Regions from separate parts of the Streptomyces sp. NPDC101132 genome, predicted to be linked through region 4. Evidence: riboswitches for the same ligand, from Rfam matches in the RefSeq annotation. Region 4 holds a riboswitch; each other region holds the start of a gene.
What was found. Region 4 has a riboswitch for cobalamin ahead of ACIQUR_RS01905 (hypothetical protein). Riboswitches for the same ligand answer to the same signal wherever they lie in the genome.
Positions count from the first base shown of each region.

Region 1 (3,199 bases), on a different contig from region 4:
CACGGGCCGCCCGGAGCTCGTCGGTCTGCGGGAAGGATCCGATCGTGGTGGTCGGCAGCAGTGGCAGACGCAGGTGGGCGCGCTGGGCGGCGGCACGTTCGGGGTAGGGCTGGGAGCGCTGCCGGTCGGCCTCCGTGACGGCCGCCGCGCGGGCGCGGACGGCGGGGTCGTGGGTGAGGGGGGACGCGGCCCGGGAGGCCAGGACGGCGCGGTTGGCGGACAGTTCGCCCGCCACCGATGCGGTGCCGGAGGTGAGTCCCCTGGCCAGGGTGGCGATCTCGGCGGCCTTCTGCCGGGCGAAGGCCAGCCAGCGCCGGATCTGCGGGTCGGCGTCCTTCTCGGCGGCGGCGTCGAGCGGGACGTGCAGGAGGGAGCAGGAGGCTGCCACGTCGACCCGGTCGGCGAGGCCGAGCAGGGTGCCGAGGGTGGTCAGGGACTTCCCCAGGTCGTCGACCCAGATGTTGCGGCCGTTCACGACCCCTGCGACCAGCCGCTTTCCGGGCAGTCCGCCGACGGCCGCGAGGTCGTCGAGGTTGGCGGCGGCCGGGCCGGTGAAGTCGAGCGCCAGTCCCTCCACGGGTGCCTTGGCCAGGACGGGCAGGGCCTCGCCGAGCCGGTCGAAGTAGGACGCGACGAGCAGCCTGGGCCGGTCGGTGAGGGCGCCGAGTTCGCGGTAGGCGCGGGCGGCCGCGTTGAGTTCGGCCGGGGTGCGGTCCTGGACGAGGGCGGGCTCGTCCAGTTGCACCCACTCGGCGCCGGCGGCGCGGAGGGCGGTGAGGACCTCCGCGTACACGGGCAGGAGCCGGTCGAGCAGGGTCAGCGGCCGGAAGTCGGCTGCCGCGCCGGGTGCGGGCTTGGCGAGCAGCAGGTAGGTGACGGGGCCGACGAGGACGGGACGGGCGGTGTGGCCGAGGGTGAGGGCCTCGCGGAGCTCGGCGACCTGCTTGGCGGGGTCGGCGGTGAAGACGGTGTCCGGGCCGAGTTCGGGGACCAGGTAGTGGTAGTTGGTGTCGAACCACTTGGTCATCTCCAGCGGCGGCACGTCCTGGGTCCCGCGTGCCATGGCGAAGTAGCCGCCGAGGGTGTCGGCGGCGACGGCGGCCCGGTGGCGTGCGGGGATCGCGCCGACCATGACGGTGGTGTCCAGGACGTGGTCGTAGTACGAGAAGTCGCCCGTGGGCACTTCGGTGATGCCGGCGGAGGCGAGCTGCTGCCAGTTGGCGCTGCGCAGGTCCGCGGCGGTGGTGCGGAGTGCGTCGGCGGTGACGCGGCCCTTCCAGTAGCCCTCGATCGCCTTCTTGAGCTCACGGTTCGGGCCCTGGCGGGGGTAGCCGTGGACGGTGGCGCCTGCTGCCGCGGCTGCGGACTTGGTGGTCACGGAGATCTCCTTCGCGAGATGAATCCCTGAGATCCCGATGGGCCCCGGAGGCGCGAAGGGGTACGAGGAGCGGACGGCCACGACCCGCGCGGCACGCGCGGTCGACCGTCTGCTGTGTACGCCGACCCGCCCACGAGGTCACCGGGACATCCGCGCACGGCTCGGGCCGGCACGGGCAACGGGCAGGTCTTCGGACTCGCGGGCACGCCGGCCTCCGAAGAGGCGGGCACCTACTGGCCGTCGCTTCCCAGGACCTCGCGGTCCCAGTGCGTATGACGGCGGTCGTTCCCGCTCACCGCTGCGGGGCAGTCCCGGATTCCCACCGGGTTCCCTCTTGCGACGCATCCCGCCTGGCGGACGGGGCGAACCAGCTGCACCGGCCAGCGTATGCCGGACGCCTGCCGGGTGACGACCCCCGTCCGGCATGCGGACGCGTGCCAGGGCCGCCGCCCCGGCGGGGGGGGTACGCGTTTTCGGCCGGCTCGAACGGGTGATAACCCCCTCGGTGTTGCACGTGTGCCGGCGGGGGGCGTGATGAAGTACGACCTGTCCGACCGCCTCGTCGTGGGGATCGCCTCCAGTGCCCTGTTCGACCTCACCGAGTGCGACGCGGTGTTCCGGGAGCGGGGTGAGGACGCGTACCGGGCCTGCCAGGAGGCCCATGCGGACGACGTCCTGGGCAAGGGCGTGGCCTTCCCCTTCGTGCGGCGCCTGCTGTCGCTGAACGACCTCGCGGATCCGTCCGATCCGCTGGTCGAGGTCATCATCCTGTCGCGCAACGACCCCGACACCGGGCTGCGGGTGATGCGTTCCATCGCGGCGCACGGTCTGCCCATCAGCCGGGCGGTCTTCCGGCAGGGCCGGCCGTCGCACCGGTTCATGCCGGCCCTGAACATGTCGTTGTTCCTGTCGGCCGACGGTGCCGACGTCCGTGCGGCGATGGCCGACGGGCTGCCGGCGGGGCACGTGCTCAGGACGGAGCGGGTCGACGACGACGCCGACCGGGAGCTGCGGATCGCCTTCGACTTCGACGGCGTCCTGGCGGACGACTCCTCCGAGCGGATCTACCAGTCGGCGGGCATCGACGAGTTCCGCGCGCACGAGGTGCTCAACGCGACCACCCCGCACGACCCGGGCCCCCTGCGGGAGTTCCTCGCGGGCGTCAACCGGATCCAGCGCCGCGAGGAGGAGGAGCGGCGCGCGGTCCCGGCGTACCGGCCCCGGCTGCGGGTGTCCCTGGTCACCGCGCGGGACGCCCCCGCGCACGAACGGGCGGTGCGGAGCCTGAGGCAGTGGGGACTCCGGGTGAACGACGCCTTCTTCCTCGGCGGCGTCGACAAGGCGGCCGTGATGCGCGCGCTCGACCCGCACATCTTCTTCGACGACCAGGTCGCGCACCTGAACGGCACGGCGCCGGCCACCCCGAGCGTCCACGTGCCGTTCGGCATCGTGAACGCGCCGGTACCGTGATCATCCGGGGCACGGGGTGTCCGGGTGTCCGCCCGGTCCGTGCCGGGACTGTCGACGGCGAGTGATGGGGCTGCAATGGGTGCGCTGGAGAAGCCGGAGGTCGTGGTTCCGGAGGGTGCGGCTCCGGCCGAGCTGACCGTCCGGGACCTGGTCGTCGGGGACGGGCCCGAGGTGAAGCCGGGCATGGTGGTCAAGGTCCACTACGTCGGGGTGACCTTCGAGACCGGGCAGGAGTTCGACGCCTCCTGGGACCGGGGCGAGCCGTTCAAGTTCGCGCTGGGCAGCGGCCGGGTCATCAAGGGCTGGGACCGGGGGGTGAAGGGGATGCGGGTCGGCGGCCGGCGCGAGATC
Region 1 is NZ_JBIVYX010000009.1:241,829-245,027, reverse strand. It holds gene metE (5-methyltetrahydropteroyltriglutamate--homocysteine S-methyltransferase) at 1-1,378, opposite strand, end outside; cobalamin riboswitch at 1,563-1,714, opposite strand; gene ACIQUR_RS22280 (5'-nucleotidase) at 1,913-2,848, shown strand; gene ACIQUR_RS22275 (FKBP-type peptidyl-prolyl cis-trans isomerase) at 2,924-3,199, shown strand, end outside.
Region 1: linked by a shared signal. The riboswitch ahead of metE (5-methyltetrahydropteroyltriglutamate--homocysteine S-methyltransferase) and the one ahead of ACIQUR_RS01905 (hypothetical protein) in region 4 are both predicted to bind cobalamin.

Region 2 (3,199 bases), on a different contig from region 4:
GGACCGGATCAAGCTCGACGACACCGTGCTGAAGTACCCCTTCCGCACCGGCGACGAGATGCTCCGGCTGACCCGCGAGACCGGCCTGTCGATCTCCTCGCTGATGCTGGAGAACGAGAAGGCCTGGCGCACGGAGGAGGAGATCCGCGAGGGCCTCCTGGAGATCTGGCGGGTCATGCAGGCCTGCGTCCAGCGCGGCATGTCCCGCGAGGGCATCCTCCCCGGCGGCCTCCGGGTCAAGCGCCGGGCCGCCTCGACGGCGCGCCAGCTGCGCACCGAGGGCGACCCGATGATGCACCGCAGCGAGTGGACCACGATCTACGCGATGGCGGTGAACGAGGAGAACGCGGCCGGCGGCCGGGTCGTGACCGCCCCGACCAACGGCGCCGCGGGCGTCCTGCCGGCCGTCCTGCACTACTACATGAACTTCGTGCCGGGCGCGGACGAGGACGGCGTGGTCCGCTTCCTCCTCGCGGCGGGCGCGATCGGCATGCTGTTCAAGGAGAACGCCTCGATCTCCGGCGCCGAGGTCGGCTGCCAGGGCGAGGTCGGCTCGGCCTGCTCGATGGCGGCGGGCGCCCTCGCCGAGGTGCTGGGCGGCACTCCGGAGCAGGTGGAGAACGCGGCCGAGATCGGCATGGAGCACAACCTGGGCCTGACCTGCGACCCGGTCGGCGGCCTGGTCCAGATCCCGTGCATCGAGCGCAACGGCATGGCGGCGGTGAAGGCCGTCACGGCGGCGAAGATGGCGATGCGCGGCGACGGCAGCCACAAGGTCTCCCTGGACAAGGTCATCAAGACCATGAAGGAGACCGGCGCCGACATGAAGATCAAGTACAAGGAGACCGCCCGCGGCGGCCTCGCGGTCAACGTCATCGAGTGCTGACCTGACCGTCGCGCCGACGACGGCAGGACGCCGAAGGGGCGGTACCCGGATCCTCCGGGTACCGCCCCTTCTTCCTGCCCGGACCGTGCAACCGGACGGGGGGTGCCGGGTGTCTTCCGTAGTGACACCACTGTCCCCACATCCGGAGAATCGGGGGACTCAATGCCTCACCGTCACTTCAACCGCCGGCGCCTCGTGGCCGTGGCCACGGGTGTCGTCCTCACCGCCGGGATCGGGCTCGCCGTACCGGCTTCCGCGTTCGCGCAGTCCCGCGCGGCCGCTCCCGCCACGACCACCGCGACGCAGACGCCGCTCGTGGTCAACGCCCGCTGGGGCGGGCACTGCACGTACGACCGGATCGTCATCGACATCAAGGGGTACATCCCGACGACGACGGTCAAGCGGGTCTCCGAGCTGCGCTACGACGGCTCGGGCAGGCTGGTGCCGCTCGCCGGGCGGTACTTCCTGGAGGTCAGGCTGACGCCGGCCGCGGCGCACAACGACGCGGGCCAGTCCGTCTACAAGGGCCCGAAGCTTCAGAAGATCTACCTGCCGAAGCTCAAGGGCATCGCCCTGACCGGCGACTACGAGGGTGTCGTCACCTTCGGCGCCGCGTTCAACACCTATCCGAACTACAGCACGTTCAAGCTCCACAACCCGGAGCGCTTCGTGCTGGACGTGAAGCACACCAACGTCTGCTGAGCGCTCCGGCACGACGGCGGGGTGCGGGGTGAGGGGCCGGGCGCGTACGCGTCCGGCCCCTCGCGCGTCCGGCGGAGGGGAGGCCGGGTTGTGGCTGCTCCACACGGGCGATTAGGGTCAATGGGCCTTGGTGTACGGGAAACCGGTGTGAAACCGGTGCGGCCCTCGCCACTGTGATCGGGAAGTCCGGCTCCACTCCGCGAGGAAGCCACTGGGCTGCCGCGGCTGACCGACCGCGCGGCCCGGGAAGGCGGAGCCCGGGCATCAGCACCCGTGAGCCAGGAGACCGGCCAGGGCGCGTTGTCCATCCACGAGGTGCTGGAGAGGTCTCCCCCACTCATGCATATTGCCGAGGGGTTTCTGCCCCCCTTGCACGCGGCCGCCTGGGGCGCCGCGTCCGCTCCCTTCGTCGTCCACGGGGTCCGCGCGCTGACCCGTGAGGTGAAGGCGAACCCCGAGAGCACGCTGCTGCTCGGCGCGTCCGGAGCGTTCACTTTCGTCCTGTCCGCCCTGAAGATCCCTTCGGTGACGGGCAGTTGTTCCCACCCCACGGGCACCGGGCTGGGCGCCATCCTGTTCCGGCCGCCGGTGATGGCCGTGCTGGGCACGATCACCCTGCTGTTCCAGGCGCTGCTGCTGGCCCACGGGGGCCTGACCACGCTGGGCGCCAACGTCTTCTCGATGGCCATCGCGGGCCCCTGGGCCGGGTACGGGACGTACCTGCTGCTCCGCAGGACCGGCGTCCCGCTGATGGTGTCCGTGTTCTTCGGAGCGTTCGTCGCGGACCTGAGCACGTACTGCGTCACGAGCGTCCAGCTCGCCCTGGCGTTCCCCGACCCGGGCACCGGATTCGCGGGCGCGCTCGCCAAGTTCGGCGGCATCTTCGCGCTCACCCAGATCCCGCTCGCCATCAGCGAGGGGCTGCTGACGGTTCTCGTGATGCGGCTGCTGTCGCAGTCGAGCAAGGCGGACCTGCTGCGCCTCGGGGTGCTCAGGGGGGCCGGCGCGGGATCCGGCAGCCAGTCCGGTGCGGCCGCGGAGGTGGCGCGATGAGCCGTAACGCGAAGATCAACTCCCTGCTGCTGCTCCTGGTCGCGGCGCTGGCGGTGCTGCCGCTCGCGCTGGGGCTGGGCGAGGGCAAGGAGGAGCCGTTCGCCGGCGCGGACGCGCAGGCCGAGGCGGCGATCACCGAGCTGGAGCCGGACTACGAGCCCTGGTTCTCGCCGCTGTACGAACCGCCGTCGGGCGAGATCGAGTCGGCGCTGTTCGCGCTCCAGGCGGCGCTCGGCGCGGGCGTGCTCGCGTACTACTTCGGGCTCCGGCGGGGCCGGCGGCAGGGCGAGCTGAAGAGCGCCCTGCGGGCCGCGGGGATGCCGCGGGAGAGCGCCGCGGGCGACGCGGCGGAGCCGGCCGGCTCCGCCGGTTCATCCGCTCCGTCAGGTTCCGTCGGTTCCGCCGGCTCCGCCGGCTCGGCCGGTCCGGGCGCGTAGCCGGTGCTGCCCATCGACGCGGCGGCGCACGCGAGCCGCTGGCGCCGCCGCCACCCCCTGGAGAAGGCCGTGCTGGGGCTCGGGCTGACCGTCTCGGCGGTCTGCCTGCCGCCCTGGCCCG
Region 2 is NZ_JBIVYX010000004.1:215,710-218,908, forward strand. It holds gene ACIQUR_RS11440 (L-serine ammonia-lyase) at 1-886, shown strand, start outside; gene ACIQUR_RS11445 (hypothetical protein) at 1,049-1,588, shown strand; cobalamin riboswitch at 1,700-1,898, shown strand; gene ACIQUR_RS11450 (energy-coupling factor ABC transporter permease) at 1,928-2,641, shown strand; gene ACIQUR_RS11455 (energy-coupling factor ABC transporter substrate-binding protein) at 2,638-3,078, shown strand; gene cbiQ (cobalt ECF transporter T component CbiQ) at 3,082-3,199, shown strand, end outside.
Region 2: linked by a shared signal. The riboswitch ahead of ACIQUR_RS11450 (energy-coupling factor ABC transporter permease) and the one ahead of ACIQUR_RS01905 (hypothetical protein) in region 4 are both predicted to bind cobalamin.

Region 3 (3,199 bases), on a different contig from region 4:
TGATCTTCGCCGCCCTGGTCGGCGCGATCCTCTGGAACCTGCTGACCTGGCTGGTCGGACTGCCGTCCAGCTCCTCCCACGCCCTGATGGGCGGTCTGATCGGTGCCGCGGTCGCGTCCGCGGGCATCGGCGCCGTCAATGGCGGCGTCGTCGTCACCAAGGTCCTCATCCCCGCCGTCGCCGCCCCGATCGTGGCCGGCGTGGCAGCGATGCTGGCCACCAAGGTCACGTACAAGCTGGGCAGCCAGGTCGGCGAGAAGACCTCCGCGAAGGGCTACCGCGCCGGGCAGATCGCCTCCGCGGGCCTGGTCTCCCTGGCGCACGGCACCAACGACGCGCAGAAGACGATGGGCATCATCACCCTGGCCCTGATCGCCGGCGGCGCCATCGCGCCCGACGCGAACCCGCCGGTCTGGGTCATCGTCTCCGCCGGTCTGGCCATCGCCCTCGGCACCTACCTCGGCGGCTGGCGCATCATCCGCACCATGGGCAAGGGCCTGACCGACCTCCAGCCGCAGCAGGGCTTCGCCGCCCAGACCTCGGCCGCGAGCGTCATCCTGGCCTCCTCCAACCTGGGCTTCTCCCTCTCCACCACCCACTCGTGCTCCGGTGCGGTCATGGGCGCCGGCCTCGGCCGCAAGGGCGGCGTGGTCCGCTGGTCCACCGCCACCCGCATGTTCGTGGCGTGGGGCCTGACCCTGCCGGCCGCCGCGCTGGTCAGCGCCGGCGCCGAGCTGGTCACCCGCCAGGGCGACTGGGGCGTCGCCGCCGTCGCGGTCTTCCTCGTCGGCTCCTGCCTCGCCATCTGGCTGGTCTCCCGCCGCCAGGTCGTCGACCACAACAACGTCAACGACGTGGACGCCGAGGAGCCCGGTGTGGTCACCACCGCCATCGCGGCCGTGACCCCGCCGCCGGCCGGCACCACCGCCGCCGTCGCGGACGAAGACCTCAAGGCCACCATCCCGGCCCCCTCCCAGCACCCCGAGTCCCCGGCGGCCCCGGCCGCCGCGGTCTGAACCACAGAGGATCAAGCGGTATGGACATCGACTGGGCAGCCCTCGGCTCCGTCTTCGGCGTGAGCCTGTCGGCCACCGTGCTCCTGGTGACGCTGTTCACCCTCGGCATCGTCGGCCTCTCGAAGCACGAGGCGGCCACCGAGCAGGGCGATGGGGGTACCTCCCAGGCCGAAGGCCGAGGGGGAGCAGCTCTGGCCCGCACGGGCGCGTACGCCTCCTTCGCGCTCTGCGCGGCGGCCGTGGCGTACGGCATCTACCTCATCGTCAGCTGACCTGACGGCCCGAACTCCCCCGCGGGACACCCGCGGGGGAGTTCTTTTGCGTGCCGCGGCGCGTCGTCCCGGTCGGGCCCGCACTCCCCCGGGCGTTCCCTTAAGGGCAGGTCAACGGCAAGTTGACGGGCTGTCGCGGTGCGTGGTGGACTGCCCGAGCCATCACGGCGGCAGGAGAGGAAGTCCGGTGCGAATCCGGCGCGGTCCCGCCACTGTCACCGGGGAGCACACCAGCCCCGGGAGCCAGGAACTCTCACCGCCGGTTTACGTCGAACCAGGGCGCGGACCCTGAGTGAGGACATACCTGCCATGCGTGCCGACCGCGTGTTCGCGTACGGCGCGGCGGCGGGCCTGATCGGCGACCGGATCCTCGGTGATCCGCGCCGCGGGCACCCCGTCGCCGCCTTCGGTCGCGCCGCCGCCGCAGTGGAACGCGCCCTCTGGCGCGACCACCGGGGCCGCGGCGCACTCCACACACTCCTCTGCGCCGGTGGTGCGGCGGCCCTGGGCGCGCTCGGCGCCCGCGCCGTGCGCTCCCGGCCCGCCCCCCTCCGTATCGCGCTGACCGCCACCGCCACCTGGGCGGTGGTCGGCGGCACCTCGCTGGCCCGCGAGGCGCGGGCCATCGGCGGGGCGCTGGCCGCCGGCGACACCGACGTGGCCCGCGAACGCCTGCCCCACCTGTGCGGGCGCGACCCGCACGCGCTGGACGAGCAGCAGATCGCGCGGGCGGTCGTGGAGTCGGTCGCCGAGAACACCTCGGACGCCGTGGTCGGGGCCCTGGTCTGGGGCGCGGTCGCGGGCGTGCCGGGACTCGCCGCCTTCCGCGCGGTGAACACCCTGGACGCCATGGTGGGCCACAAGTCGCCCCGTTACCTGCGCTACGGCTGGGCCTCGGCCCGGCTGGACGACCTCGCGGGCTGGCCGGGAGCCCGGCTCACGGCCGCCGCGGCGGTGCTGGCGGGCCCGGATCGTCGGGGGGCGGTCCGGGCCTGGCGGCAGGACGCCGCCAAGCACCCCAGTCCCAACGCCGGACCGGTCGAGTCCGCCTTCGCGGGGGCGCTCGGCGTACGGATGGGCGGCACCCTCGCGTACGGCGGACGCGTCGAGCACCGGCCGGTGCTCAACGGCGCGGCCGGCCGCCCGGTCGCCGTCCCGGACATCGAACGGGCGGTACGGCTCTCCCGGCGGGTCACCTGGCTGGCGCTGGGCGCCTGCGTGGCCGGCCGGACCCTCGCGGCGCGCGTCGCGCGCACCCACCAGGAAGGCAGGGCATGAGCGGCTCCTCGGCACGGCTCGGCGGCGGACTGCTGGTCGCCGGCACCACCTCGGACGCGGGCAAGAGCGTCGTCACGGCCGGCATCTGCCGCTGGCTCGCCCGGCAGGGCGTGAAGGTCGCGCCCTTCAAGGCGCAGAACATGTCCCTCAACTCCTTCGTCACGCGCGAGGGCGCCGAGATCGGCCGCGCCCAGGCCATGCAGGCCCAGGCGGCCCGGGTGGAGCCGACCGCGCTGATGAACCCGGTGCTGCTCAAGCCGGGCAGCGACCGCTCCAGCCAGGTCGTGCTGCTGGGCCGCCCGGTGGGCGAGATGAGCGCGCGCGGCTACCACGGCGGCCGCCAGGAGCAGCTGCTCGGCGTGGTGACGGACTGCCTGGAGCAGCTGCGGGGCACGTATGACGCCGTGATCTGCGAGGGGGCCGGCAGTCCGGCGGAGATCAACCTGCGGCGCACGGACATCGTCAACATGGGCATCGCGCGGGCCGCCCGGTTCCCGGTCGTCGTGGTCGGCGACATCGACCGGGGCGGGGTGTTCGCGTCGTTCTTCGGCACCACCGCCCTGCTCGGCGCCGAGGACCAGGAGCTGGTGGCCGGCTACCTGGTCAACAAGTTCCGGGGCGACGTCTCGCTGC
Region 3 is NZ_JBIVYX010000003.1:572,669-575,867, reverse strand. It holds gene ACIQUR_RS10160 (anion permease) at 1-1,016, shown strand, start outside; gene ACIQUR_RS10155 (hypothetical protein) at 1,037-1,288, shown strand; cobalamin riboswitch at 1,417-1,562, shown strand; gene ACIQUR_RS10150 (cobalamin biosynthesis protein) at 1,598-2,566, shown strand; gene ACIQUR_RS10145 (cobyric acid synthase) at 2,563-3,199, shown strand, end outside.
Region 3: linked by a shared signal. The riboswitch ahead of ACIQUR_RS10150 (cobalamin biosynthesis protein) and the one ahead of ACIQUR_RS01905 (hypothetical protein) in region 4 are both predicted to bind cobalamin.

Region 4 (3,199 bases):
GCAAACGCCCACCGACCTGCTGTACCTGGAGACGGTGAAGCAGGAACTCGAGCAGGCGGACGCCGAGTCGGCAGTGACCGCGAACGGAACCACGGCCCGCTCGCTCCTGGACCGCCTGGCACCCGGCATCCCCGACACCACCCATCCGCGCGACCTCTCCGAGGGACAGAAGCTCGCCCTGGTCCTCGCCATCCAACTAGCTGCGGCCCCGGACGTCCTGCTCCTCGACGAGCCGACTCGCGGGTTGGACTACCGGGCCAAGGAGCAGCTGATCAGGATCGTCGACGACCTGGCCGCCGAAGGCCGGGCCGTCGTCATCTCCACCCACGACGTCGAGTTCGTCGCCCGGGCCGCCGACCGCGTCGTGGTCATGGCCGAAGGCGACATCGTGGCCGACGGCCCCACCGCCGAGGTCATCGTCGCCTCACCGGTCTTCGCCCCGCAGACCGCGAAGATCCTCGCACCGCTCCCGTACCTCACCGTCGCCCAGGCGGTCGACGCCCTGACCGCCGACGACGGAACGGACACGGCCACATGACCGCGCTCAGCCCCGCCATCCGCATCGGCCCGCGGGCCGCCCTGGTCATCGCCCTGGCCGCCTTCCTCGGGGTCGTGGCCTTCTTCTGGCCGTTCCTCGTCGCCCCGGGGAAGTTCGGCTCGAACTACGCCCCGCCGCTCATCTTTGCCGTACTGCTGGTGATCGTCCTCTCCGTCGTCATCTCGGAGATCGCCGAGGGCGGCATCAACTCCAAGGCCCTCGCCATGCTCGGCGTGCTGTCCGCGGTCAACGCCGCCATCCGCCCCCTGGGCGCCGGCACCGCGGGCATCGAGACCGTCTTCTTCATCCTCGTCCTCGCCGGCCGCGTCTTCGGACCGGGCTTCGGCTTCACCCTGGGCTGCACCTCGCTCTTCGCCTCCGCGCTGATCACCGGCGGGGTCGGGCCCTGGATGCCGTACCAGATGTTCGGCTGCGCCTTCGTCGGCATGCTCGCCGGCCTCCTGCCCAAGGCCACCGGCCGCCGCGAGGTCCTCATGCTCGCCGCATACGGCTCGGTCTCCGGGTACCTCTTCGGGTTCCTCCTCAACCTCTCCTTCTGGCCCTTCTCCCTCGACCCCAACAGCTCCATCGCGTACCTGCCCGGTCTGCCCTTCACCGAGCAGTTCCAGCGCTACCTCGCCTTCGACCTGGCGACCTCCCTTGGCTGGGACACCGGTCGCGCGGCCACCAACCTGGTCTGCATCCTGCTGGCCGGACCGGCCGTCCTCACGGTCTTCCGCCGCGCCGCTCGCAAGGCACGCTTCCAGGCCCCGGTCCGCTTCGACCGCACCGGCGGGCACAAGACGTGAGCCGGGTCGGGCTCACCCTCTGTCTCTGGACCGCGGCCTTGCTGCGCTCCGTCGCCCACGCGGGGCGCACGCGGGTAGTTAGTGTGATGAATGGCGCCCCTGTGCGCCCTTGGCTGAAACCAGCGCTGCCCAGTACGTTTTCCCTGTTCATGTGACAGCGCGCGGAAGTCCGGTGCAACTCCGGCACGGTCGCGCCACTGTGTACCGGGAACGGGCCCCACGGGCTTACGTGATCGGTGAGTCAGACCCCGCGCTGTCGCACATGCTCCGCCGAATGGGACGCGTGTTCCCCAGGGAGGTCCACTGTGCCGCAGCTCACCGCTGCCAGAGGCATTCGCCCCACCCCGTTCTCGGGCGGGGGTGCGCTCGTTGCGCCCGTACGTGACGGGCTGCGCAAGCCCGGCCTCCCCTGTCTGTGAGCGACGCGGCGGGGGCCCTGGCGCCCAGCCGTGCACGCACCAACGATGGCCGGAGGCAGGCACCCGCTGCTTGACGCGACGCCAATCAGGCGCACCTGGCGGCTGGTTCCTTCTTGGTCCCGCACCCTGACGCCGGGCCTAAGTACGTCCACTGCCTGAAGTCCCCGTCCGGGGTACTTGGGCATGTCCAGAACAAATCGGAGGAAGCTCCATGGAGCATCGCCATGCCGTCGCGCTGGCGGGTGCCGTTGTGGCAGTCGGGGTCTCGGGGGTCATCGCCGTGGCCGCTCTCACCGGCCAGTCGCCGCGGGCCGTCGAAGCCGAGCCGCCAGGGGTCCGGCCCGTGGTTCCCACCGAGCCGAGCCCGGTGCCGACGGTCGAGGTGACGCGGTACGTCGACATGCCTGCGCCGCCCTCTGGGAACGTCGTGCGGACAGTGGAAGTGCCGGCACGGTCCGACGCATCGGTGCCCAGGCCCGACAGCAGCCCGCGCAAGCCCGCCGTACCCCGTCCGCCCAGCAAGGGCGACAAGGGTGATCGCGAAGGCAAGCGCGACGTCCACGACGAGAACGACGAGGGCGAGCAGGGCGACAAGGGGAAGGTCGCCGACAGGGGCAAGCGCGGCAAGGTGGGGGAGGCCAAGCGCAAGGGTGTCAAGCGCGAGGACCCCGAGCCTGTAGGCCCCAAGCCCGCGAAGCGGTTCTCAGCCTCCCCAGGAGATCGCCGAACCCACGGTCACGGAGGCAAGGTTGACCACTGAGCCCGTCAAGAGGCGATGTCATCCGGCTGCGGTCTCGCGGATAGCGGTCTGCGGAGGCAGCGTGGCGGTCACGCTGCTCCTGGTCGCGGCGTTCGCCGCCGACGAGCGGGCGAAGGAGGAAGAGCGCCACCGGGCGGAGACGGAGCGGCGTGCAGCGCGGGAGCAGGCAGCTCGTCAGGCGCGTCCCGCTCCTCCTCCGGAGCCCCCCGTGCGCGTCGTCACGCTCATACGCCGGTACATGAACGATGCGCGGCCGCCTACACAGTTGGCGACCGTACCGCGCCCGTGAGCGACTTGGCCGGCGGGACGGCTTCGGCCCCGAACCCTGTGGCCTGCGTGCCGATGAACACGCATTCGACGAAAGGCATGACGATGGATCCCCAGCTGTGGTGGTACGTGGCCCGTGCCACCGGGCTGACCGCCTGGTGGTTGGTCTCCGCGGCGGTTCTGTGGGGGCTGCTCCTGTCCACCCGGGTCATGGGCGGCCGGCCCGCGCCGGCCTGGCTGCTGGACCTGCACCGCTGGCTGGCCGGGTTGTCCGTGTCCTTCACCGCGGTTCACCTGGCAGCACTCGTCCTCGAACCCCGTTACGCCTTCGGATGGGCCGAGTTGCTCGTACCGTTCGCCCGCGAGGCCAACCCGCTGGCACAGGCGTGTGGCGTGGTCGCCGTCT
Region 4 is NZ_JBIVYX010000001.1:388,352-391,550, reverse strand. It holds gene ACIQUR_RS01915 (ABC transporter ATP-binding protein) at 1-538, shown strand, start outside; gene ACIQUR_RS01910 (ECF transporter S component) at 535-1,347, shown strand; cobalamin riboswitch at 1,486-1,620, shown strand; gene ACIQUR_RS01905 (hypothetical protein) at 1,978-2,526, shown strand; gene ACIQUR_RS01900 (2Fe-2S iron-sulfur cluster-binding protein) at 2,893-3,199, shown strand, end outside.